3 regions of the Peribacillus sp. FSL R5-0717 genome follow, and region 2 is predicted to be linked to each of the others. Evidence: predicted binding sites of a transcription regulator. Region 2 holds the regulator's gene; each other region holds the start of a gene.

Region 1 (8,069 bases), 1.3 Mb from region 2:
CCCTTCCTCTTCGAAATAGACATCACGCGTTTCCTTCAAGGCATCAGCAAGTGTCCCCCCAGGTTCATAAGTCGGAAATTCAGGTTTTGGCACAGTTCCGATAGCGGTAACGAGCAGCCCGTAGATTTCCACGGTCTGTTCTTTATCGGAGAACGAAAATTCGCGTTCATGCTCTTGATGGAAACGGTCAAGGGTCTCTTCCAATGAAGAAATCGGGCAATCGACTTCTATCGCCAATGAACGCCACTGTCCCATATACCTCATGTCAATATAGCGCATCAATGTAGAAGCTTCTTTAGCGACCCCTTCTTCCTGCAATAACTCAGCGGCCTCTTTTTCCATTTCGATGAATTCTTTCTCTAAATCCTTTACCGATACATCCTTGACGTTCTTGACATAGGTTTTGGATATATCATGACGAACATCGACCAGCAAGCATCCCATTGCTGCGGCTACACCCGGATGCGGCGGGATGATGACAGTCGGGATTTCCATTTCCTTGGCCAAGTATGCCCCATGCAAAGGTCCAGCCCCACCGAAAGCAACAAGTGCAAAGTCGCGGGGGTCGTATCCCCTTCTGACAGAAATCAGCCTTAGCGCATCACACATATTGGCATTGGCCACACGTGTGATAGCATTCGCCGCTTCTTCAATCGTATAATCGAATTTCTTGGCGATCTTATCCACGGCTTCAATCGCTTTTTGTTTATCCAGTTCCATTTGTCCATCCAGTAGCTTTGTGCCAAGTCGTCCCAAAACAATATTGGCATCGGAATTGGTCGGTTCCACGCCTCCCCTGCTATAGCAAGCAGGTCCAGGAACCGCGCCTGCACTTTGAGGGCCATTGCGTAAAGAACCGCCTTCATCCACCCAAGCTAAGCTTCCGCCTCCTGCTCCTATCGTCAAGATCTCGATACTTGGGAACCCAATCGGATATCCATACTCGATATACCAATCTTTAGTAATCCGTAAATCTCCTTCATGCATCAAGGAAATATCGGTGCTCGTACCTCCCATATCCAGACCAATGGCATTATTAAAGCCGCAAAGCTGGGCGATATGTTTACTGGCAATCGCACCTGCAGCGATTCCGGAGCTTGCAAGTCTTGCCGCATAACGGGGAACGGTTTGGGATGTCATCACCCCTCCGCCTGAGTGAAGCACTAATATGTCATCTTCATATCCCCGTTTATTCATTTCACCTTCAAGGGTTTTAATATAGTTGCTGACAGTCGGTCCCAAAACGGCATTGACGATCGTCGTACTCATGCGCTCATGCTCAAAAATCTCAGGAAGGACTTCACTTGAAATGCATATATAGACATCCGGGAGTTCCTCCTGGATGATTCGTTTCACTTTCGCTTCATTGCTTCCATTTACATACGAGTTCATGAAGCAAACCGCAATGGATTCGGTACCGCGTCGTTTTAATTTCCTTGCCAGTGACCGTACTTCCTCTTCATTGATTTCCGTCAAGACATTCCCTGCAAAATCGATGCGCTCTTCCACTTCAAAACGGTCTCTTCTTTGAATATACGGTTTGGCTACATCATCATATGTATCCCATAACTCAAGCTTGGTTCCTCGGCGGATTTCCGATACATCCCGAAATCCAGCGGATGTGATCAATGCTGTCTTTGGCAATTTCCTTTCAATCAAGGCATTGGTGCCCACTGTTGTACCATGGGAAAAAACTTTTATATTTTCACAATCGATTTCCGCTTTCGCAATTCCATCCAAAATACCGACCTCTGGATTCAGAGGAGTCGACGACGTTTTCGTAATGGAAATTTCCTTCGTGCTTTCATCAAAAACGAAAACATCCGTAAATGTTCCGCCTACATCAATTGCGAGCCTAGTTTGCTTCGTACCTATCATATAATTCCCACCCCTGCTACAAGATTTAAAATACTTTATACCTTTTGACATTGCCTCGTGCCATTTGCATCGCTAAATACAACTGTGTGAATGAGTAGCAGCCAGCCACTGGATTTTCTCAGGCCAAAAACGGGACAAGGTGAATGATGAAATAAAAAAAACCAGTCATATCAATAAGAAATAATTGATATAACTGGTTTTTGATCTAGGATTAGCTTCGCTGGCCAGCGAAGTCTATTAGATTCGACAGTTATTTATAGATTCATCTTTTAAGTCACCGAGTCCATTTTAGGCGATGGCAGAGTAGAAAACTACCTGTTTACACCATGGCTATATACCTTATCTTACGTCAATTCATGATAAAGTCAAGGATATTTTTAGAATATTTAAATAACTACACTTTAAGAATGAAGAGTCGATTTATTACAAAAATAAGTAAGCATAACTGTTTGGTTATGCTTACACAACAATATTATTTATCAGGTGTTTCCGATGTGCCTTCCTCGCTGTTTTTGAGGTAAACTTCAGAAATTCCATTCATACCTTCCATTAGTTGCGCTTTAGTATATTCCATACTGCCAACCAGTTTATGAAGCTTCTTATCATTATTCTCTTCTGTAAGTTTAGATTCTGAATCAGTCACATTTTTTCACCTCCATCATTTAGGATGGCAAATCAAGATGGAAATATGTACGACAGGCGTCGATGGCAGACACCCTCTCACAGTACACTTTAGGTAAAAACAGGTAACTTTCATTAATATCTGTACTTCAAATAAGCAGGAAAAGATGATTTTATGAATCTTTTTTAAAAAATCAGCTGTTTTCAAGCCACTAAAGGGATATACTATAGTTTAGCTTTTATTACATTTTTGTTAGTATTTTTTCTGGTCTCACATTGTGTAATATTTTACAAGTTTTTCTAATTACATCAACAAAATGCTTATTGCAAAGGAGAATTGGATATGTCAGAAACGATTACCCAATCACAAACTGAACAACTTAATGACCGCCAAAAACAATTAGATGTACTGGACCAATTATTAAAGCCTGAGGTTCAGGAATCATTGAACACTTTAGTCGAGCAGTTACCAAAACTAACTGAGTTAGTGAATATTTTAACAAAGTCTTATGATTTCGCTCAATCGGTTGCGACTGATGATGTGTTGAAAAATGATACGGTCAGCGCCATTTCGGAGATCGCGACACCTGTAGTCCATTCAGTGAAAGGGCTTGCTGCTAATGCCATCGAGGCTAAGGATCGTGCAGAAGCGAATAATGATGTGATCGGTCTTTTTGGTCTGTTAAGGATGATGAAAGATCCGCAAGCACAAAAGCTTTTCCGTTTCGCCCAAGCATTTCTTGAAGTCTCTGCAGAACGTAAAAACCAAAAATAATTTGATGAACTTTCAATCAGTAAGGACGGGGGATTAACTATGTCAAAACAAATCGTCATCTTAGGTGCAGGTTACGCAGGATTACTATCTGCCTTATCCGTACGTGAATATTACAAAAAGGATGAAGTGCAGGTTACAGTGGTGAACCAATTTCCAACGCACCAAATCATCACCGAATTGCACCGTCTTGCAGGCGGATCCATTTCTGAACAAGCCGTTTCCATTCCTTTGGAAAAGCTATTCAAAGGAAAAGATATCGACCTTGTCATTTCCAAAGTGGAGTCATTCTCGGTCGATAATAAAGAAGTGAAACTTGCCAATGGTTCCACATTATCTTATGATGCCCTGGTTGTTGCTTTGGGAAGCCAAACAGGATTCTTCGGCATTCCAGGACTTGAGGAAAACAGCATGGTCTTGAAATCCGTTAATGATGCTAACAAGATTTACAAACATATCGAAGATCGCATCCGCGAATATTCTCAAACGAATAATGAAGCGGACGCAACCATCGTGATTGGCGGCGGCGGATTGACGGGCGTTGAGTTAATCGGTGAAATCGTGGATCATTTCCCTAAAATCGCCAAAAAGTTCGGAGTGGACTTCAAGGACTTGAAAATCAAGCTTGTGGAAGCTGGTCCAAAAATCCTTCCGGTCCTGCCTGATCACTTAATCGAACGTGCCATGACAAGCTTGGAAGCACGCGGCGTTGAATTCCTGACAGGTCTGCCTGTAACGGGTGTTAAAGGAAATCAAATCGAATTGAAAGACGGACAAACGATAACGGCCAATACGCTTGTTTGGACAGGCGGAGTTGCGGCTCTTCCTATCGTAGGTGAATCAGGCCTTGAAGTGGATCGCGGCAAAGCAACCGTCAATGAGTATTTGCAATCCAAATCCCATAAAGACGTATTCGTTGTCGGCGACAGTGCCGTTGCTTTCCCTCCAGAAGGCGGCCGTCCATATGCTCCTACTGCACAAAATGCTTGGCAAATGGGTGAGCTCGTTGGATACAACCTATATGCAGCATTTGAAGGCAAGAAACTTGAAGAATTCTCACCTGTAAACTCAGGTACACTTGCGAGCCTTGGCCGTAAGGATGCAGTGGCAACCGTTGGGGCCAATAACACGTCCCTTAAAGGTCTGCCGGCTACATTGATGAAAGAAGCAAGTAATGTTCGTTACCTATCACACATCAAAGCCCTATTCAGCCTGGCTTATTAATTCATGATCACCGTGACATGTTCACGGTGCATGCCCTTTATTCTCGTTTGGGAGTAAGGGCATTTTTCATATCAAAAAAGGCGGGCACCCGCTGAAGGGGTCCCGCCATATTTCACTCTACATTACTATGTTTGGAATAAGTAAGCTCGTGGCTGATGGACTCGTTTAATGAATAGTCCAAGCATACTGCATCACATAAAACATGTACACATTGATCAAACAAAGAACTTAACGGCTGGACGCTTTTCGTTTCATGTTCCAAGCGATTTTTCGTTGCTGCCGGTATCACCAAGACCTCATGAGAGACATTCGCCAATTCCGATTGGTCATTCGTCGTGATCGAAAATACCTTGCATCCCACTTCCCTGCCTTTTGCTGCAACTGATATCACACTTTTGGTCGAGCCGCTCCCGCTAATGGCTATGATCAGATCGCCTTTCGAAATAGAAGGGGTAATCGTTTCCCCGACTGCATAGACGTTTAAGCCAAGGTGCATCAATCTCATCGCAAAGGCTTTGGCCATGAAGCCCGATCTGCCTTCACCAACGATGAAGATCCTGGTGTCGGTCCGTAAATTTTTTAGGAGCACATCCGTTACCCCGCCGTCCATTTTGTGAAATACACCGTTCATTTCTTCTAAAATAAAAGAGCATACGTTCATGCAAGGATATATCTGATAAATTATGGAGCCATTTTGAAACAAAATGGCTCCTTTTATAGACATGGATTACATTTTATTCGGCGTTGAAATTCCCAATAAACTTAGCGCATCCTTCAATACGATCGCAACGGAAAAAGCGAATGAGAGCTTCATTTGTTTCCATTCATCTTCCACTAAGATTTTCGAATGTGCATAATACTTATTGAATGCACGCGATACATGCAAGCTGAATTTCGCGATTTGTGAAGGATCGGCTTGTTCAAATGATTTTTGGACAATGATCGGGTATTGCTCCAGCAGCTGGATGACTGGCCACGCATATTCGCCTAAAGCTTCATATTGGATCGCCTGCTCTTTAAAATCACCTTTTTCAAGCAAGGAGGAAATTCGCGCATATGTGTACTGTACATATGGGCCCGTTTCTCCCTCAAAATTCATCATTTGCTCTAATGAAAAATCAATATCGTTCATGCGGTTATTTTTTAAATCATTAAAGATTACCGCTCCGACACCGACTTGTCTTGCAACCAGTTCTTTCTGTTCAAGCGCTTGATTTTTTTCTTCAATATTGCGCTTTGCAGTTTCGATCGCCTCTGCCAATACATCCGCAAGCAGCACGACTTTCCCTTTACGGGTCGACATTTTCTTACCGTCTTTTAGCATCATGCCAAATGCTACGTGCTGTAATTCTTTTGACCACTCATACCCCATTTTTTCAATGACGTTAAAGAGCTGTTTAAAGTGCAGGGATTGTTCATTTCCGACCACATAAAATGTTTTCTTTGCCTCATACTGTTTTTTACGATACATGGCAGCAGCTAAATCACGTGTGGCATAAAGTGTCGCACCATCGGTTTTCGTAATCAAACAAGGCGGCATATCTTCCAATTGCACGACATAGGCACCTTCTGAAAGGGCAAGCAGGCCTTTTTCTTTTAGTTCCCCGACAACCGCATCCATTTTGTCATTGTAAAATGCTTCACCGGCATAGGAATCAAAACGGATGCCCAATAAATCATAAATCGTCTCGAATTCTTTTAAAGACGCATCCCTGAACCATTTCCACAATGCCAGTGCTTCCTCGTCCCCGTCTTCAAGCGACTTGAAGCTTGCGCGTGCTTGTTCATTCAACGATTCATCGGTTTCTGCTCTTTCATGGAACTTCACATAGATTTTCAATAATTCCTGAATCGGAGAAGCTTCGATTGCCTCTTTGTCTCCCCACAGCTTATACGCAACAATCAACTTACCGAATTGCGTGCCCCAATCTCCTAAATGATTGATACGAACGGCATTATAGCCGTTTTTTTCGGCAATGTTGGCCAGTGCATTCCCTATGACCGTAGAGCGTAAGTGCCCCATGGAAAAAGGCTTGGCAATATTCGGGGAGGAATAATCAATCACGACATTACCCTGTCCAGGCTGCATCGAACCATACTGATCCTTTTCCCTTAATATCGTTTGCAGCACGTTTTCCGTCACCATCTGTTGATTGACGAAGATATTCAGATAACCTCCCACTACGTTCACTTCTTGAATCAACGTACTGTTTAGTTGTTGAGCTATTTCCGACGCAATCACCTGAGGCGATTTTTTGAATTTTTTCGCAAGAGTAAAGCACGGAAAGGCGACATCACCTAACTCCATCAATTTCGGCTTTTCCATTAATTTTTCTATTTCACTTGCTGGCATTTCATTATTCAAAGCAGTTGAAATCAATTCTGCAATTGGTTTATTCATCGACATTTTCCCTCCTAAACAAAAAAGCCCCCGCCTCTAAATAAGAGACGAGAGCATGAATTCCCGTGGTACCACTCTAGTTGCCACAAATTGCGGCCACTTTCCATTGTTAACGAGGTGACTCCCCGATATTCCCTACTGAACGTTTCAAGAAATTTCTCCAAAGTGCGCTTCATTCATCCGACCTGCATTAGGCTCCCACCATCCCTAACTCGCTTTCCATTTCAAAATGAACTACTCTCTTCATCACAGAATTTTCAATATTATAATTTAATCCATCGTACACAATTTAAAAAAACGTGTCAACACAATTTAAGAAACAAATCCTAACCAGCCGGTAACTTCATTTTATCCTTGATCGTCGTAAAATACTTCCGTACTGTCCCCATTGTGCCGCTTTGAATGGATTGCTCAATATTTGATGGATCATCGGCTAACAGACCTAACACTCCCATTTCCCGGCCATTATGGCTGGAAGGCCCATCAATAAGCTCCGGGGAGTATATTCGCTTGCCATCCATTATGCTGCGAATCGAGCAGGCTAACTCTTCACCCGGGTTATCCTTCAATAAATAACCACTTACATCAGCCTTTAATGCGAGTTGAAAATAACCAGTCCTTCGAAATGTCGTTAAAATGACCACTTTGCATTCAACTGACCTTAATGCTTCCGCTGCCTCAAGTCCGCTAATTACAGGCATCTCCATATCCATGATACACACATCAGGCCGTAATTGGTGTACAAGAGCCATCGCTTCTTCTCCGTTACTGGCTTGCCCGACAATTTCTATATCTTCTTCAAGATTGAGTAGAGAACTTATTGCCTCTAATAGCATTTGCTGATTTTCTGCAATGACAATTCGAATCATTTTTAAGTTCTCTCCTTTATCGAGTTCTTTATATGAAACAAAGACTCCCCAAATCCGAGGATTATTAAGGGAGTCTGGAATGATACATGAACGTTACAGTTCAGATTTCATTTGAGTGGGAACACTTTTTTTCGTTAAATATTTTATGTCCTTGAAACTGACGAAATTCTTGGATTCCTCATCCCATAAACGGAAACGGAGTGAACGCAAGCTTGTCGCAAGAGTGATCGTCGGAACGTTCTCTAAAGGCTGCGTATTATTATGCGCCATTTCCAATTTATAGTTAGGCACCCTTGGACTTAAA
Region 2 (7,368 bases):
CAAGTCCGATTTCTTCAGTGATTACTTCGCCGCCTGTAAGAGCTGCGATGTCTTCAAGCATTGCTTTACGACGGTCACCGAATCCAGGAGCTTTAACCGCAACAGCATTGAATGTTCCACGAAGTTTGTTCACAACAAGAGTTGCAAGCGCTTCGCCTTCTACATCTTCAGCAATCAATAATAGCGGTTTTCCTTGTTGTACAACTTGCTCAAGTACAGGAAGGATTTCTTGGATATTCGTGATTTTTTTATCAGTGATCAAGATATATGGATTCTCAAGGACAGCTTCCATTTTATCTGAATCAGTAACCATGTATGGAGATGCATATCCGCGATCGAATTGCATGCCTTCTACTACGTCCAACTCAGTTGTGAAACCTTTAGACTCTTCGATTGTGATGACGCCGTCGTTACCAACGCGCTCCATTGCTTCCGCAATCAGTTGGCCCACTTCTTCATCAGCTGAAGAGATGGCAGCAACTTGTGCGATTGATTCTTTGTTTTCAACAGGTTTGGAAATGGCTTTCAATTCTGCAATTGCTGAATTGACCGCTTTCTCGATTCCTTTACGGATACCCATTGGGTTCGCACCAGCTGTTACGTTTTTAAGACCTTCACGGATCATCGCTTGCGCAAGAACCGTTGCAGTAGTTGTACCGTCACCAGCTACGTCGTTTGTTTTGCTTGCTACTTCAGCAACCAATTTCGCACCCATGTTTTCGAATGCATCTTCCAATTCGATTTCTTTAGCGATCGTCACACCGTCATTTGTGATAAGCGGCGAACCGAATTTTTTCTCAAGAACCACGTTACGACCTTTTGGTCCAAGCGTTACTTTAACTGCATCTGCAAGTGCGTCCACACCGCGAAGCATGGAGCGGCGAGCTTCTTCACTAAATTTAATTTCTTTAGCCATTTATAAGTACCTCCCTAAAATTTAAGAAAATTTTCGTTCAGTTAAGTATGATGTATAATTAGCCGATAACAGCTAGAATGTCGCTTTCACGTAAAATTAAGTATTCAGTGTCTTCGTATTTAACTTCAGTACCTGCATATTTTGAGAAGATAATTAGATCGCCTTGGGCAACCTCTAAAGCAACACGTTCGCCATTTTCAAGGACACGGCCAGTACCAACTGCTACTACCTTACCTTCTTGTGGCTTTTCTTTAGCAGTATCAGGAAGAACAATACCGCTTGCAGTTTTTTCTTCAGTTTGAACTAGTTCAATAATAACGCGATCACCTAATGGTTTTAACAAGTGAAACAACCTCCTCATATTCTCTTGATAATTTGTTTCATGATTATTAGCACTCATCATCATCGAGTGCTAACACATTTATAATATTAAATAAACCGAGCCTTTTTTGCAAGTATCTTATTGAAAATTTTTTATTAATTTCTGATAAATTACGGGTAAACTACTTTAGCATAATGATTTCCTAAACTTAGTCATTGAAATGTCATGTTAGGGGTACCTTTAAGTGGTGTTCTGCCCCAATTTTTGATACCATTTTGTAGTATGCGTTTATAGATTGTCCCCACGTCAGTAACGTTCCAAGCGGATGGGTGACTATAAAAGGAGTTTTCATTTTTGAAAAAAGAATATTGGTTCGTCATCATCACTTATATTGCCATGCAATTATCCAGTATTGTCGGGTTACCCATTTTCATGCTGATCGGGTCTTATACCGGAATGCCGGCTGATGAACTCGAAGTGAAATCTGCAGCATACTGGATAGTTTTCAGTTTTCTCGCTGCTTTATTCTTGATTCTTTTTTTAATGAGAAAAGATATGAGGGAAAAGCTGGACACGAGAAACCAAACTTCCGTATCCATGTCCATATTATGGGCAATTGCAGGAGTGTTCATGGCTCTTTTTGCGCAAAGCATTGCCGGAAGCATTGAACAAATGCTTGGGGTGGAGTCTGAATCTGAAAATACGCAGCAACTCATTTCACTCATTTACAAAGTCCCCATGGTCATTTTCGTCACTTCAGTAATTGGACCTATATTGGAAGAATTAATTTTCCGTAAAATTATTTTCGGATCACTTCATAAACGCTTTAACTTCTTTATTTCAGCTTTAATCAGCTCAGTTATTTTCGGCTTGGCGCATGGTGAATTTGAACATCTTCTTTTATATACGGCAATGGGCTTCACTTTTGCTTTCCTTTATGCGAAAACAGGCCGCATTCTCGTTTCCATGAGCGCTCATATTGCGATGAACACGCTTGTTATCATCCTTCAAGTGGTATATCGGGAGGATATTGAGAAGATGCTAGATACTGCACAGGCCTTCATCGGAGGTTTATTATGAAACGTCAATCACCATTATTCATGGGCATCATTTATGCAGGCTTAGGAGCTCTTTTTACCGCTATCGCAATTCAAACCGTCAATTCTTCTGGATGGGGACTCTTTGCCTACATACTTGTCCTTATTGCGACTCTTGATTTTGGATCGGGATTACGCATGATCATGCTGCACTTTAAGATTAAAGCCGCACAAAAAAATAAGAAAAAATAAAAAAACGCTGCATAAATGCAGCGTTTTTTCATTCCTCCAAAGCCGCTTCTTCCACTACCGGATAATGTTTCAGGAAGTAGATGAGCGACTGAAGTTCCACGGCCAGGTCAATGTGGTGGACCCTTATGGATGGCGGCACGGTCAGCCGTGCAGGTGTAAAATTCAATATTCCTTTTATGTCAGCTTTGACTAGACGATCGGTTATCGTCTGGGCTACCTGTGCAGGCACTGTCAATATCGCTGCCGTAATATTATTTTCCTGCAATAGTGTATCGATTTGATCCATATGGTAGATGGGCACATCAGCTATTCGCTTGCCGACCTTTTCTTCAGATACTTCGAAAGCCATTTCAATTTTTGTATTATTATTTTTCATGAAATTGTAATTTAAAAAAGCGGTTCCTAAATTTCCCACTCCGATTAAAGCGACTTTGGTCAATTCATCTTGATCAAGTGTTTTTCTGAAGAAGGATAATAAATAATTGACATTGTAGCCGTAGCCTTTTTTCCCAAGCGCGCCAAAGTAGGAAAAATCACGGCGAATGGTAGCAGAATCCACTTTTACGGCTTCACTTAGCTCAGCCGAGGAAACTCTTTGTTTGCCTGAGGAATGTAAGTTCTTTAAAAATCGATAATACAATGGCAACCTTTTGGCTGTTGCCTGCGGTATCTTTGGGTCATGGTTCATTGTTCTTCCCCGCCTTCACACATGCTTTTCAACTTAATCTCTATCTGTTCGTTTTACTTGCCTTTTATAATCGCTACTAGACACTCCGCCTGTTTTCTCCACTAAGAATGTAGGCCCGATCACCATTCCCTTATCAATGGCCTTACACATGTCATAAACAGTCAAGGCAGTCACGGATGCAGCTGTTAACGCTTCCATTTCCACACCTGTACTCCCTTTTGTCTTAGCTTCCGTTTCAATCCTAAGCCTATATCCTTGTTCTTCTTTTTCCCAATCAAAGGCTATATTGACCCCTTGCAGAGCAATGGGATGGCACATCGGAATTATATTGGATGTATTTTTACTGGCCATGATTCCTGCAACTTGTGCAACAGCCAGTACATCACCTTTTTTCATTTTATGGTTCGTGACCAATTCATATATTTCATCATTCAATAAAATGCTCGACTGAGCCACTGCCGTCCGGGTTGTTTCAGGCTTAGCACTCACATCGACCATTTTGGCCCTGCCCTGTTCATTAAAATGCGTTAAGTCTCCCATTTAAGTAACCCCTCCTAAATCATACACTATTATTCCACTTTATGTAATAGCTTTTCTTTCAGCTTGGAACCAAGCTGTTGCCGATAATAACTAAAATACGTTAAACTAACAGTAATCAATTGAGGTGAAATCTATGATTTTATTACAAATCAATCAACTATCGAAATATTATGGAGCTGAACTTATTTTATCAAATATGAAGCTCGAAGTTCAAAATAAAGATCGAATTGCCCTTGTCGGCCGAAATGGCGCCGGCAAATCCACTCTGCTAAAAATCATTGCCGGGCAGCTTTCCCATGATGGCGGTGAAATAATCAAACCAAAAGGCGTCACCATCGGCTATATGGCCCAGGATACTGGATTGGAATCCGCATTGACCATTTGGGATGAAATGCTTACTGTATTCACTGACCTTATAGAGCAAGAAAAGGAACTGCGTCGCCTTGAGGCTGATATGGCCAGACCTGACATCTTTGAAAATGGAACGGTTTACCAAAAAGTGCTGAATGAATACGACACTTTGATGGTGGCATTCAAAGAGAAGGGAGGTTATCAATATGAAGCGGATATCCGTTCCGTATTGCATGGTCTTCAGTTTGCCGACTTTGACTATTCTACCCCAATTTCCACTTTAAGCGGCGGGCAAAAAACAAGGCTTGCCTTAGGTAAGCTGCTTTTAAGGAAACCGGATATATTGATTCTGGACGAGCCGACGAACCATTTGGATATCGAAACCCTCTCTTGGCTTGAACAATATTTACAAGGCTACCAGGGAGCTGTCCTCATTGTTTCCCATGACCGCTATTTTTTAGATAAAGTAGTAAACCTGGTATATGAGATTTCCCGGAATAACATGAAAAAATACCATGGTAATTATAGTTCTTACCTAGAGGGAAAAGCGGAAGATTATGAGCGGGACATGAAACTGTTCGAGAAACAGCAAGGGGAAATCGAAAAGCTTCGCGATTTTGTCCAACGTAATATCACAAGGGCTTCCACAACGAAAAGAGCACAAAGCAGACGTAAACAGCTCGAAAAGATGGATGTACTGGACAAGCCGCAAGGTGATGAAAAATCCGCGAATTTTTCTTTCCAGATTGAAAGGCAAAGCGGAAATGAAGTACTCCACCTCCAGGACCTGGCTATCGGATACGAAGGGGAAACGGTATCAAAGAATATAAATTCCCGGATGACAAAAGGAGAGAGCATAGCTCTTGTCGGCCCAAATGGAGTTGGAAAATCAACTTTATTGAAAACGATCATTTCCAAGCTGCCTGCCCTTTCTGGGGATTTCCGTTTTGGAACGAACGTAGAAGTCAGCTACTACGATCAAGAACAGGCTAACCTTGTTTCCAATAAACGCGTACTCAATGAATTATGGGACGACTATCCCCTTAAACCGGAAAAGGACATACGCACCGTACTCGGTAATTTCCTATTTAGCGGGGACGATGTTTTGAAAACCGTTTCCACACTAAGCGGGGGCGAAAAGGCCCGGCTTGCTCTAGCCAAAATGATGATGCAAAAAGGTAATTTTTTAATTCTTGATGAACCAACGAACCATTTGGACCTCGATAGTAAATTGGTGCTTGAAAATGCATTAATTGATTATCCGGGAACTATTCTATTCGTCTCACATGACCGTTATTTTATAAATCGGATAGCAACGAAAGTGATAGAGCTCTCCAAAGACGGCAACGAAGAATTCCTCGGTGATTATGATTACTATCTAGAGAAGAAACAGGAGCAAGCGGAAATCCAAGCACTTGAACAGCAGGATCAGGCTAAATCTTTAGATGCGGTTGCAGAAAAAACAAATTACAAAATTGATAAAGAAGCAAAAAAAGCTGAACGCCAGCGAAAACGGCGCATTGAGGAAATCGAGGCAGCCATGGAGCTTCTTGAAACCGAAATAAACGAATATAATGACCTCCTATGTGATCCAAATGTTTTTCAGGACCACGAAAAGGTAATGGAAGTCCAAACAAAACTTGATCATGCACAAGAAAGTTTGGATCTGCTTCTCGAAGAATGGGCTGAACTGGAAGAATGAAAAAGACCGAGTCAATTGACTCGGTCTTTTTCTTTTCCAATCAAAGTGTCGCTTGAAAGTTATCCACAAACTTGTTAACAAACCACTTACCGATCATTAGCCATTAATTCGAGTTATACACATTATCCACAGAAACATATCCGCTTATCCACAAAAATACCCCTTTATACACATGAAGGATGATTATCAAAAAAACTTTATCCACAGAATATTCTATTATTTTATTAACACGATAAAAAGACAGGATGCCAAAGTGACGGATTCCTGTCTTCTCGTCCATTAAAATGCTTCTATATCCAATCCAGGATTTCCGTTCAAATCCAAACCGGATCGCTTTCCCTTTTCAAACATGACACTGCCAGCAGCACCAATCATGGCAGCATTGTCGGTACAAAGATAGAGGGGCGGAATGGATATATCCATAGGTAAATCCTTAAAAGCTTCCGTTAATGCTTCCCTAAGGCCTTTATTTGCCGCAACTCCCCCAGCAAGTAATACCTGTTTCACATTATATTCCTTTGCAGCCTTCACAGCTTTCATTACAAGCACTTCTATCACGCTTGCTTGGAAACTTGCCGCTAAATCTTTAGGTTCAATTTTTTCCCCGCGCTGTTCTGCATTATGCAAAGTGTTGATTACCGCTGATTTCAACCCGCTGAAAGAAAAGTCATAGCTGCCATCCAACCATGCCCTAGGCAGTTTCAAAGATGGTGAGCCTTCTTGCGCAAGCCTGTCGATATGAGGCCCGCCAGGATAAGGGAGCCCCAAGGTTCGAGCCACTTTATCATACGCCTCTCCTGCTGCATCATCCCGCGTCTCCCCGATCACCTTGAAAGAACCCGGTTCTTCTAAAAGCACCAATTCCGTATGACCTCCCGAAACGACTAAAGAAAGCGCAGGATATTCAATCTCCTGAATAAGCCGATTTGCATAGATATGACCAGCGATATGATGCGTACCGACAATTGGTATTCCATGTGCGAAAGCTACAGCCTTCGCCGCATTCACACCTATTAATAGTGCCCCTACAAGGCCGGGACCTTCTGTAACGGCAATGGCATCCAAGTCTTCATATGTCACATCCGCTTGCAGCAGTGCTTCTTCAAGAACAATAGTAATTTGTTCTACATGATGACGGGAAGCTATTTCCGGGACGACACCGCCAAAACGTTTATGACTTTCTATTTGTGAAGCCACGACATTACTCAGTATTTCCGTTCCATTTTTTATGACGGCTGCCGCAGTTTCATCACAGCTTGTTTCAATTCCTAATATAATTTGATCTTTTTTCATGAAAAATTCACCCACATAACATAAGCATCCTCTTGATTGTCTGTATAATAATTCTTTCGGATTCCGCCCTTTTGGAAACCAAGTTTTTCATAAAGTGAAATGGCTACGGCATTACTGACACGGACCTCAAGTGTCATCCTCACCACACCCATTGAAATGGAGATTTCTATCATCTTCCTGAGCAAAGCTTCTCCAAGCTTTTGCCCTCGGTATTCTGGTAATATCGCAATATTGGTGATGTGCGATTCATCAATGACGATCCAGGCA
Region 3 (8,069 bases), 280 kb from region 2:
AACGGTTAGTTGCATAAGATTTTTTTTGCTTTATAATTAGTACCAGGTGTTAATATCAAGTTATAAAATGATGCAATTCATACACACGAGGTGGCTATTCTATGTTCAAATCCAAAGCACGTATTACTGCGATAGGTTCGTATGTTCCTGAAAAAAGGTTAACAAATAAAGACTTAGAAAAAATGGTTGAAACCAATGATGAATGGATTGTTAAACGTACCGGTATTAAAGAACGAAGAATTGCACATGAAGAGGAGTTTACTAGTGATATCGGTTATAAAGCTGTAAAGGATTTAATGGAACGGTATGATAAATCTGTCGAAGATGTAGATATGATCATTGTCTGTACCTTTACTCCTGATTTCAACACTCCAAGTGTAGCATCTTTAGTCCAAGCAAAGCTAGGCATTAAGAATACTGGAGCTATTGATTTAAACGCTGCCTGTGCAGGATTTACTTATGGGCTGCATGTAGCTAATGGATTAGTAACATCTGGTTTAAACAAGAAAGTTCTAGTTATTGGAGCTGATACTTTATCTAAACTTATGGACTATGAAGATCGAGCCACTTGTATTTTATTTGGAGATGGCGGAGGAGCAGTTCTTGTAGAATATGATGAAAAACAGCCAAGTTTTATTTCTTCACATTTATATTCTGAGGGAGAAGGCGGAAAACATTTATATAGTACAAACCTGTCGACACGAATAAATGGTGAAGACTTAAATAATAGCGGCAACCTTGTACAAAATGGACGTGAGGTTTATAAATGGGCTGTCACGACCGTTCCAAAAGGAATGCAAACTGTGATGAAAAATGCCGAATATCAATTGAATGATGTTGATTGGTTCGTACCGCATAGTGCAAATTTAAGAATGATCGAGTCAATATGTGAAAGAAGCGGCTTTCCAATCGAACGAACTTTATATAGCTTAGTGGGGTATGGAAATACTTCTTCAGCAACAATTCCCTTATCTTTGGAAATAGGGATAAAAGAAGGGAAGCTCCGTGGTGGTGAGAAGGTTTTATTATATGGTTTCGGCGGTGGATTAGCTCAAGCTGGATTGCTTATCGATTGGACCCTATAAAGCTATTTTCTATAACTAATAACTGAGTTTGTTCCAGAAGAAGGCCTCTCATCGGGGGCCTTCTTAAAGTATGATTCTTTGCAGAAATATATATTCAAGGTAAGGTAAAAACCATCTAGAAAACGATGCAGGAACATGATCTTCATTTAAACTACAAATAATGAGGAAAAGATATCTATAAAGAACAATTTCCGTTATGTTTTTTACTCACGGAATCATCCTGAAGAATTGGGAATTGCTTGCAAAAGTCAAAAAATGCTTCGTGAAATTAGGAAGCGATCTTACAAGGCTTTTCTCACCCACTTTCGTGTTAGCTGGCTGCTATTTTGTAAAATTTTAACTTTCTGCAGCAGTTCCACAAAATTAAAGGGATACCCTTGATATATCAAGGTTTTCCTCGGTGTCACTCATAGGTTGCATAGTATTGCGCTTATTACTATCTTTACTTTGCACGATTCATCTCACAATACTAGGAGTAGGAAAGGCGATGAACTCATTATGATTTTTAGCGAACGTTTAAAAAAAGAACGGGAAAAAGAAACTGTTCACAAAATGATCTTGCAGAGAAGATTCATGTGAGTCGCCAATCTGTGTCCAAATGGGAAACGGGAAAAAATTATCCAAGTATTGAAGTACTCATTAATCTAAGTGATTTATTTCAGATTACGGTAGATGAATTATTAAGGAGTGACGAGGAATTGAAAGAAAAAATAATACGGGAAAGTAAGCAGTTAGCATTTCCTAATTGGAAAATGTTTTTGATATCGTGTTACTAATAGGAGCACTTTTATTAGTGTCCAAATTAATTATTTTTGGTCTTAACAAATTTGATGGCACGGATATTACCATTTTAAAAAGCATGCCGTTGTATCTAATTTTTTACCATTAGCTTTGATGGTTATTGGCGGTATCTGTACAGATTATTTGAAGGATAAATATGTAGATTAAAAATATTCTCTTCTAAAAAGGGATAGTGATTCAAGTGAATGAAAACCTTTTGGTAAACTGATCATAAAAGAACAGAACCTTTGAATTTCAGGTTCTGTTCTATTTATTATTTGAACTTTTGCACTTCTTCATTTCCCTCGAATTTGTTATCTTTCAATATGCCAATTTCTTCAATATGATTTCGTGCCGTTTCATCCCCTAATTTATAAATGAGGGCATAAAGCCTTTTCATGGCTGCATCGTATTTATCATTTGCCCGGTCATGATGATAGAGAAGGTAGGGCACATGTGATCGGGCATATGCCTCCAGGTCATCTTTTCGGTGTTCCTCCAAGCATTGTTTCAATTCTGCAAGTTCCTCATCAGTTGCGTGCACCGTGAAACTCGGATTCTCTTCAAGTTTTTGTCCGAGTACGTCACCGCTGACCAAATCGACATGGTAGGTATGTTTTTCCTGTATCATTCTGCACATCACCCTTTCCGGCATTTATCTATTCTGTACCACTATTTGTAAAAAAATATTCATGAAAGTAAACATTTCCTTAATGAAAAAGATAGGAAGTAAAGGTATCGGACTCCTTATCAAATGGTTTAAGATGGATTTACAGAATAATATGGTAAATGGAGTGGTGATATAGTGAAGAGGTCAATCATGGTTGTTTTTTTTGTGTTGATTGCTTCAGGCTGCGTAACAAGGAATTATGATTCCAATATGGATTTAGGGAAAAGTCAGTTGAATGAGGAAAATTATTTAGAAGCCCACGAGGCATTTGAATTAGCTTATAAAGAAGCAAAAACACCTAAATCAAGGGAGTTAATGGATCTTTCAGGTTTGCTGGCGAGTGGAATGAAGAAATACGACGAACAGGATTTTGAATCGGCCAAAAAAGATTTTGAAGAAGCAACCGCATATAAAGCAAAATACCGGGAAGGTAAACAACTGGTTTCAAAGGCGGCGGAAATGCACCCGGTATCAGACTCCGCCACGATAGAAGCAGTAGTGGGAAATGATGAAGTGAAATCCACGGAGGAAACAACCGAGGAAGGATCCAAAGCAGAAGATGAGGCGGCAACGGATACAAAAGGCAAAGAAGGAAGCAAGGATTCGGATCGTTCATTAAGTAAATCTCAGGCGGAGAAGCTTGTGAGGGATTACGTGGATATGGAAAACTTTCCGCAATTGCAAATCGAATATGATCATGATGCCGAAAAGGGAGATTATATTTTTCATGTTTTCGAGGTAGAGGAACCTATTCAGAAAAGCGGACACAAAACCACTTGGGGCTGGTATGGTGTGAATAAGGAGACCAAAGAAGTTTATGAAGTCATGTAAGGATAACTGAATGGTCGAATGGGAGGCCCCTGTTGTGGCCTTTTTATTTTGTTGTGCGGCAACATACAGGATTCGATAAAATTTTATGATTTTTTGTTAAAGGATAGCCGAATTCTTTATTTTCTTAAGGATTTTTTAATAATTCCTGTTTATGATTGAGGCAAGTAAAGGACAATCATAGGAGGGATAAAGATGGAGAATTATAATGGTGAGGATCAAGTCAGAATCAAGGCAGAACGGAAAAAGGGTAAGTCTCTCTGGATAACTAGCCTTGTTTCCGGAACGGTTGCTTCTATGGTTACATCATCTGTATTTCTATTTGGCGGAGACTTTATAGATCAAGGGAAAAGTTCAGTGAATGAGTCAACCGAAACGGCAGGTGTACAGCAAACGGACAGTGTTGAAAAGGATAAAAATGTCACGGCGGAAAAGTTATCGACAAGTACGGATTCAAATGATAGGGCAGAGATGGTCGAATCAGCATCCAAATCGATTGTAGGGGTCGTGAATTTACAGGAGATGCAAAGCCAGAACCCGTACCAGCGGCAAAGCACGGAGAGCGAAACGGTTGAGAGCGGAACTGGCTCAGGGGTCATTTATAAAAAAGCTGATGGGAAAGCCTATATCATCACGAACAATCATGTTATTGAAGGAGCTAAGGAAGTCGAAATTTCATTGTATGACGGACAAAAGGCAACGGCAGCTGTTGTCGGGGCCGATGCTTTGACGGATTTAGCGGTTTTGACAATTGATGCCTCGAAAGCACCAGAGGGAATTAAATTCGGGAATTCTGATAGCATGCGTCCAGGTGAAGAAGTATTGGCAATTGGCAACCCACTTGGACTTGATTTTTCAAGATCGGTTACACAAGGAATCGTCAGTGCCAACGGACGCACCATTTCAGTCGATACCTCGGACGGGGAGTGGGCACTTGATGTCCTTCAAACCGATGCAGCGATCAACCCTGGCAATAGCGGCGGTGCATTGATCAACACCGCTGGGGAAGTGATCGGCATAAACAGTCTGAAGATTTCTGAAAACGGTGTGGAAGGCTTAGGGTTTGCCATACCAAGTAATGATGTGATTCCGATTGTTACGGAACTGATTGAAAATGGAAAAATCACACGTCCATATTTAGGAGTCAGCTTGGCCAGTATGGAAGAACTGCCGCAATATTACATTCAAAATGTTCCTGAAGCCGTAAAGTCCGGTGTAATGGTGACGAGTATAGAAGCGGGATCGGCTGCGGCGAATGGAGGGCTAAAGCAACAGGATATCATTGTTGAGATTGATGGAACGAAAATAAATACTTCCGCAGCATTAAGGAAATACTTATATACAGATAAGAAAATCGGCGATAAAGTAAAAATTAAAGTATACCGAGGTACTGAAGAGAAAACGGTAACGATAACCTTGCAAAAACCATAGAAAGAGGTAAGGCCCCTGATCATTCATCAGGGGCCTTTTATTTAGAAGTTTTTAATAGTAAACACAAGGTTAATATCGGAAAAATAGGTAGTGCATTTGCACCTTTTTTCGAATTCTTCATATAGTCTTTAATACCTAAAAGTTAATAGTGGCGTGTTCTATTTGTCAAGGTTTCCATTGTGAATATGTTAAAATATAGAAAAGATTTGACAAATTTGTGAAATGTCATAAAATAGAAAGAAAGGGGATGAAATTATGGAAGCTAATCAGAAGATGTTAGATGCAGTGAAATGGGTATCGGGCACAGGTTGTGTAATCGGAATTATTATTTTTGCTTTAAGTTTCATTGTAAGCGATTACAATAAAGATTATATATTTACCTCCGTTGGAATCGCCATCACACTAAGTGCAGCTGCAATTTTTCTAGTTGGTATATTTTTTGTCCTGACAGAAGAAATGGTAATGAAAACACATAAAGGTGAAAGAATTGTACCGGAAACGACTAAAATCATAAAAATGAAGTCAAAGGCTAACACTCAAACAAAAAGAAGTACAGAATTCAGTAACTAAAACGAGGAATATAGCATAATGAGCATTCTATCATCAGATTTACTAACATTGGATGAACGCCTGTCTAAAGAATTTGAGTCAAAGTGATCCGAATGATTGAATGCGCTTTCATTATGTGGAGTACTTGGATTAATTATCAGTTGGTTACTTTTTAATTCAATACAATATACTGCACTCGTTATGTATCAAAAATATGACCAACCCTTTCATTTAATGGAATACACACGATGTGCTCGGGTATCCAAACCGAACTGCCCGAACGCAGGAAGTTCTAACTTTAAACTTTGAACTATATCCACGAGAAAAGGACATTTTTTAAAAGTCCTTTTTTTGTGTTTTTTTTTGCACTTTTACTTGAAGTTTCATTCAATGAGGAAGTGTGGGTTACAAAGGCGGAGTTTATTGAACAACCAAATGTCCTTTTCTGTAATTCAGTCCTGTCCTGCTGACCGATAAACATCACTAGTTGCAACAAGTTTGACCGACCCCTGAATTATTTCACTCATGACTACTGGTAAACGGCTGGTTAGGAAAACTGAAAGGGCAATAAGTATTACGAGGAGAAAAAACCCAATTTACCCACTCGTTGTTTCCTTATATACATATAATATTGGCCAGTGTTGGATCAATAGAGTTTGGAAGCATGGATTCAACATCATATCCAATGCGGCTACCATTTACCAACTTCCCTGCCCGAGTGTAAAAAATCAGTTTTAAATCATGTTTCCAACGATAAATACCTACTTGACAGGATAGGTAATATCATTCATATTCTTGAGGGAGGTTGAGGCAATAAACACGGAGAATATAATGTGAAATTTTCATTTCATTATATTAGAGTAATAATAAATGGATAGTGGACCGGTAATATATACAATCCTGTACTGATAAGTGAATTTCCATAGGTATGCTATTAAACAATTATTATATTTCATTTGCTGAAGATTTTCGAACATTTCCGTTCATTTACCATCTTCTTACTGCTCTTTATTGAACTTTATGTGACAGATGTCACTTTGTATTGTCTTTTTTTAGACTTGGGATTAATATTGGTATGTCGGGGTTTGTGAACATGGTAACACTTTGTCCGAATAATTACCAATTGGAATTTTATTATGTAAGAAAGGGGTAGTACTATGAAAATAAAATGGGCTCTATTAACTATACTTTTTACTATTGCCACTGTGCTAACCGGTTGCGATAACCCATTAATGGTCTTGGACCCTAAAGGGCCAGTAGCTGCAACACAAGCAGATGTTATTATGATTTCGATATGGACAATGGCCTTTGTCGTCCTTGTCGTTATGGTACTGTATATCTTCATGATAATGAAATATCGTGCTTCCAAACAACGTGATGATTATGAACCGCCTCATATTGAAGGAAGTAAGGTTCTTGAAATAATTTGGGTTGCGATCCCAATTATAATCGTCGCTTTCCTATCCGTTGTTACTGTTAAAACAACAAATGAAGTTGAGGCAACACCTAAAGGATACGGAGATCAAGAACCTTTAGTTATTTACGCTTCATCTTCCAACTGGAAGTGGCATTTTAGTTATCCGGAAGAAGATATCGAAACGGTCAACTATCTGTTTATACCGACTAACCGACCAATCGAATTTAAACTTTACTCATTCGGTCCAATCTCAAGTTTCTGGATTCCGCAACTTGGAGGACAAAAATACGCGATGTCGGACATGGTTAATACGTTGCACTTAGCAGCTGATGTACCAGGTGAGTATATGGGTCGAAATTCAAACTTCAGTGGTTCAGGTTTTGCTCAGCAAACGTTCAACGTTAATGCATTGTCAGCAAAAGATTACGATAAGTGGGTAGATGAAATTAAAGCTACTGCTAAACCGATTACTGAGGAAAAATTCAATGAATTATTAAAACCTGGTCATGTGGGACAATCCACATACACTGGAACTCACTTAGAGTTTTCACCAGCTCCTGAAGGGGAAAATGCTGGTCATGACCACGGATCTTCTGATACTGAAGAACATGATTCCAAGGATTCACACGAGGAACATTCAGAACACAGCAACATGAATCACTAAGAAATAATTTCGTTCGATAAAACAACTAGGTTTACAAGATAAGGAATATTTTCCTGAAAGGAGTCACAAAAGTATGGATTACTTTGATCGATTTGCCGTACCTCATCCAAGTCCTGCGATTTATGCATCCATGGTTGCCATTGGTTTAACCATGATTGCGGTTGTTGCCGGAATTACCTATTTTAAAAAATGGGGTTACTTATGGCGTGAATGGTTAACAACGGTTGACCATAAACGTATTGGTATCATGTACATCCTGGCAGCACTGCTTATGCTTTTCCGCGGTGGCGTCGATGCTCTTATGATGCGTGCTCAAACGGCTATTCCAGATAACGGTCTTTTGGATGGACAGCATTATAATGAGGTATTTACAACACACGGGGTCGTCATGATCCTGTTCATGGCTATGCCATTTATCATTGGGTTAATGAACATTGTTACTCCATTGCAAATTGGAGCGCGTGACGTAGCATTCCCACGTCTGAACGCAGTAAGCTTCTGGTTATTCTTCATGGGGGCAATGCTATTTAACATCTCTTTCGTAGTCGGTGGTTCTCCTGATGCAGGCTGGACATCTTACTTCCCGCTGGCAAGTAACGATTTCAGTGAATCAGTCGGTTCGAACTATTACGCGATTTCACTTCA

What was found. The regulator Rex, encoded in region 2, represses fermentation and respiration genes when NADH is low (regulators of the CRP and FNR family bind a similar motif). The targets are predictions, from matches to a motif close to TTGTGAAATATTTCACAA.
Region 1: a site for Rex is predicted at 2,776-2,793, ahead of NYE65_RS07735 (DUF1641 domain-containing protein). Genes of this name have one in related genera too.
Region 3: a site for Rex is predicted at 6,364-6,381, ahead of qoxA (cytochrome aa3 quinol oxidase subunit II). Genes of this name have one in related genera too.

What each region holds. Positions count from the first base shown of each region.
Region 1 is NZ_JBBOOF010000001.1:1,593,142-1,601,210, forward strand. Features, by position in the region: gene NYE65_RS07725 (hydantoinase/oxoprolinase family protein) at 1-1,878, opposite strand, end outside; gene NYE65_RS07730 (hypothetical protein) at 2,351-2,521, opposite strand; gene NYE65_RS07735 (DUF1641 domain-containing protein) at 2,843-3,274, shown strand; gene NYE65_RS07740 (NAD(P)/FAD-dependent oxidoreductase) at 3,314-4,495, shown strand; gene hxlB (6-phospho-3-hexuloisomerase) at 4,608-5,156, opposite strand; gene argS (arginine--tRNA ligase) at 5,223-6,902, opposite strand; T-box leader at 6,937-7,155, opposite strand; gene NYE65_RS07755 (response regulator) at 7,223-7,765, opposite strand; gene NYE65_RS07760 (fatty acid desaturase) at 7,859-8,069, opposite strand, start outside.
Region 2 is NZ_JBBOOF010000001.1:2,880,037-2,887,404, reverse strand. Features, by position in the region: gene groL (chaperonin GroEL) at 1-916, opposite strand, end outside; gene groES (co-chaperone GroES) at 975-1,259, opposite strand; gene NYE65_RS14200 (CPBP family intramembrane glutamic endopeptidase) at 1,593-2,318, shown strand; gene NYE65_RS14195 (YdiK family protein) at 2,315-2,527, shown strand; gene NYE65_RS14190 (redox-sensing transcriptional repressor Rex) at 2,556-3,215, opposite strand; gene moaC (cyclic pyranopterin monophosphate synthase MoaC) at 3,249-3,755, opposite strand; gene NYE65_RS14180 (ABC transporter ATP-binding protein) at 3,889-5,808, shown strand; gene tsaD (tRNA (adenosine(37)-N6)-threonylcarbamoyltransferase complex transferase subunit TsaD) at 6,088-7,101, opposite strand; gene rimI (ribosomal protein S18-alanine N-acetyltransferase) at 7,098-7,368, opposite strand, start outside.
Region 3 is NZ_JBBOOF010000001.1:3,162,581-3,170,649, forward strand. Features, by position in the region: gene NYE65_RS15375 (ketoacyl-ACP synthase III) at 102-1,085, shown strand; partial or broken gene NYE65_RS15380 (helix-turn-helix domain-containing protein) at 1,584-2,033, shown strand; gene NYE65_RS15385 (hypothetical protein) at 2,140-2,496, opposite strand; gene NYE65_RS15390 (hypothetical protein) at 2,686-3,366, shown strand; gene NYE65_RS15395 (S1C family serine protease) at 3,559-4,794, shown strand; gene NYE65_RS15400 (hypothetical protein) at 5,050-5,364, shown strand; gene qoxA (cytochrome aa3 quinol oxidase subunit II) at 6,501-7,424, shown strand; gene qoxB (cytochrome aa3 quinol oxidase subunit I) at 7,498-8,069, shown strand, end outside.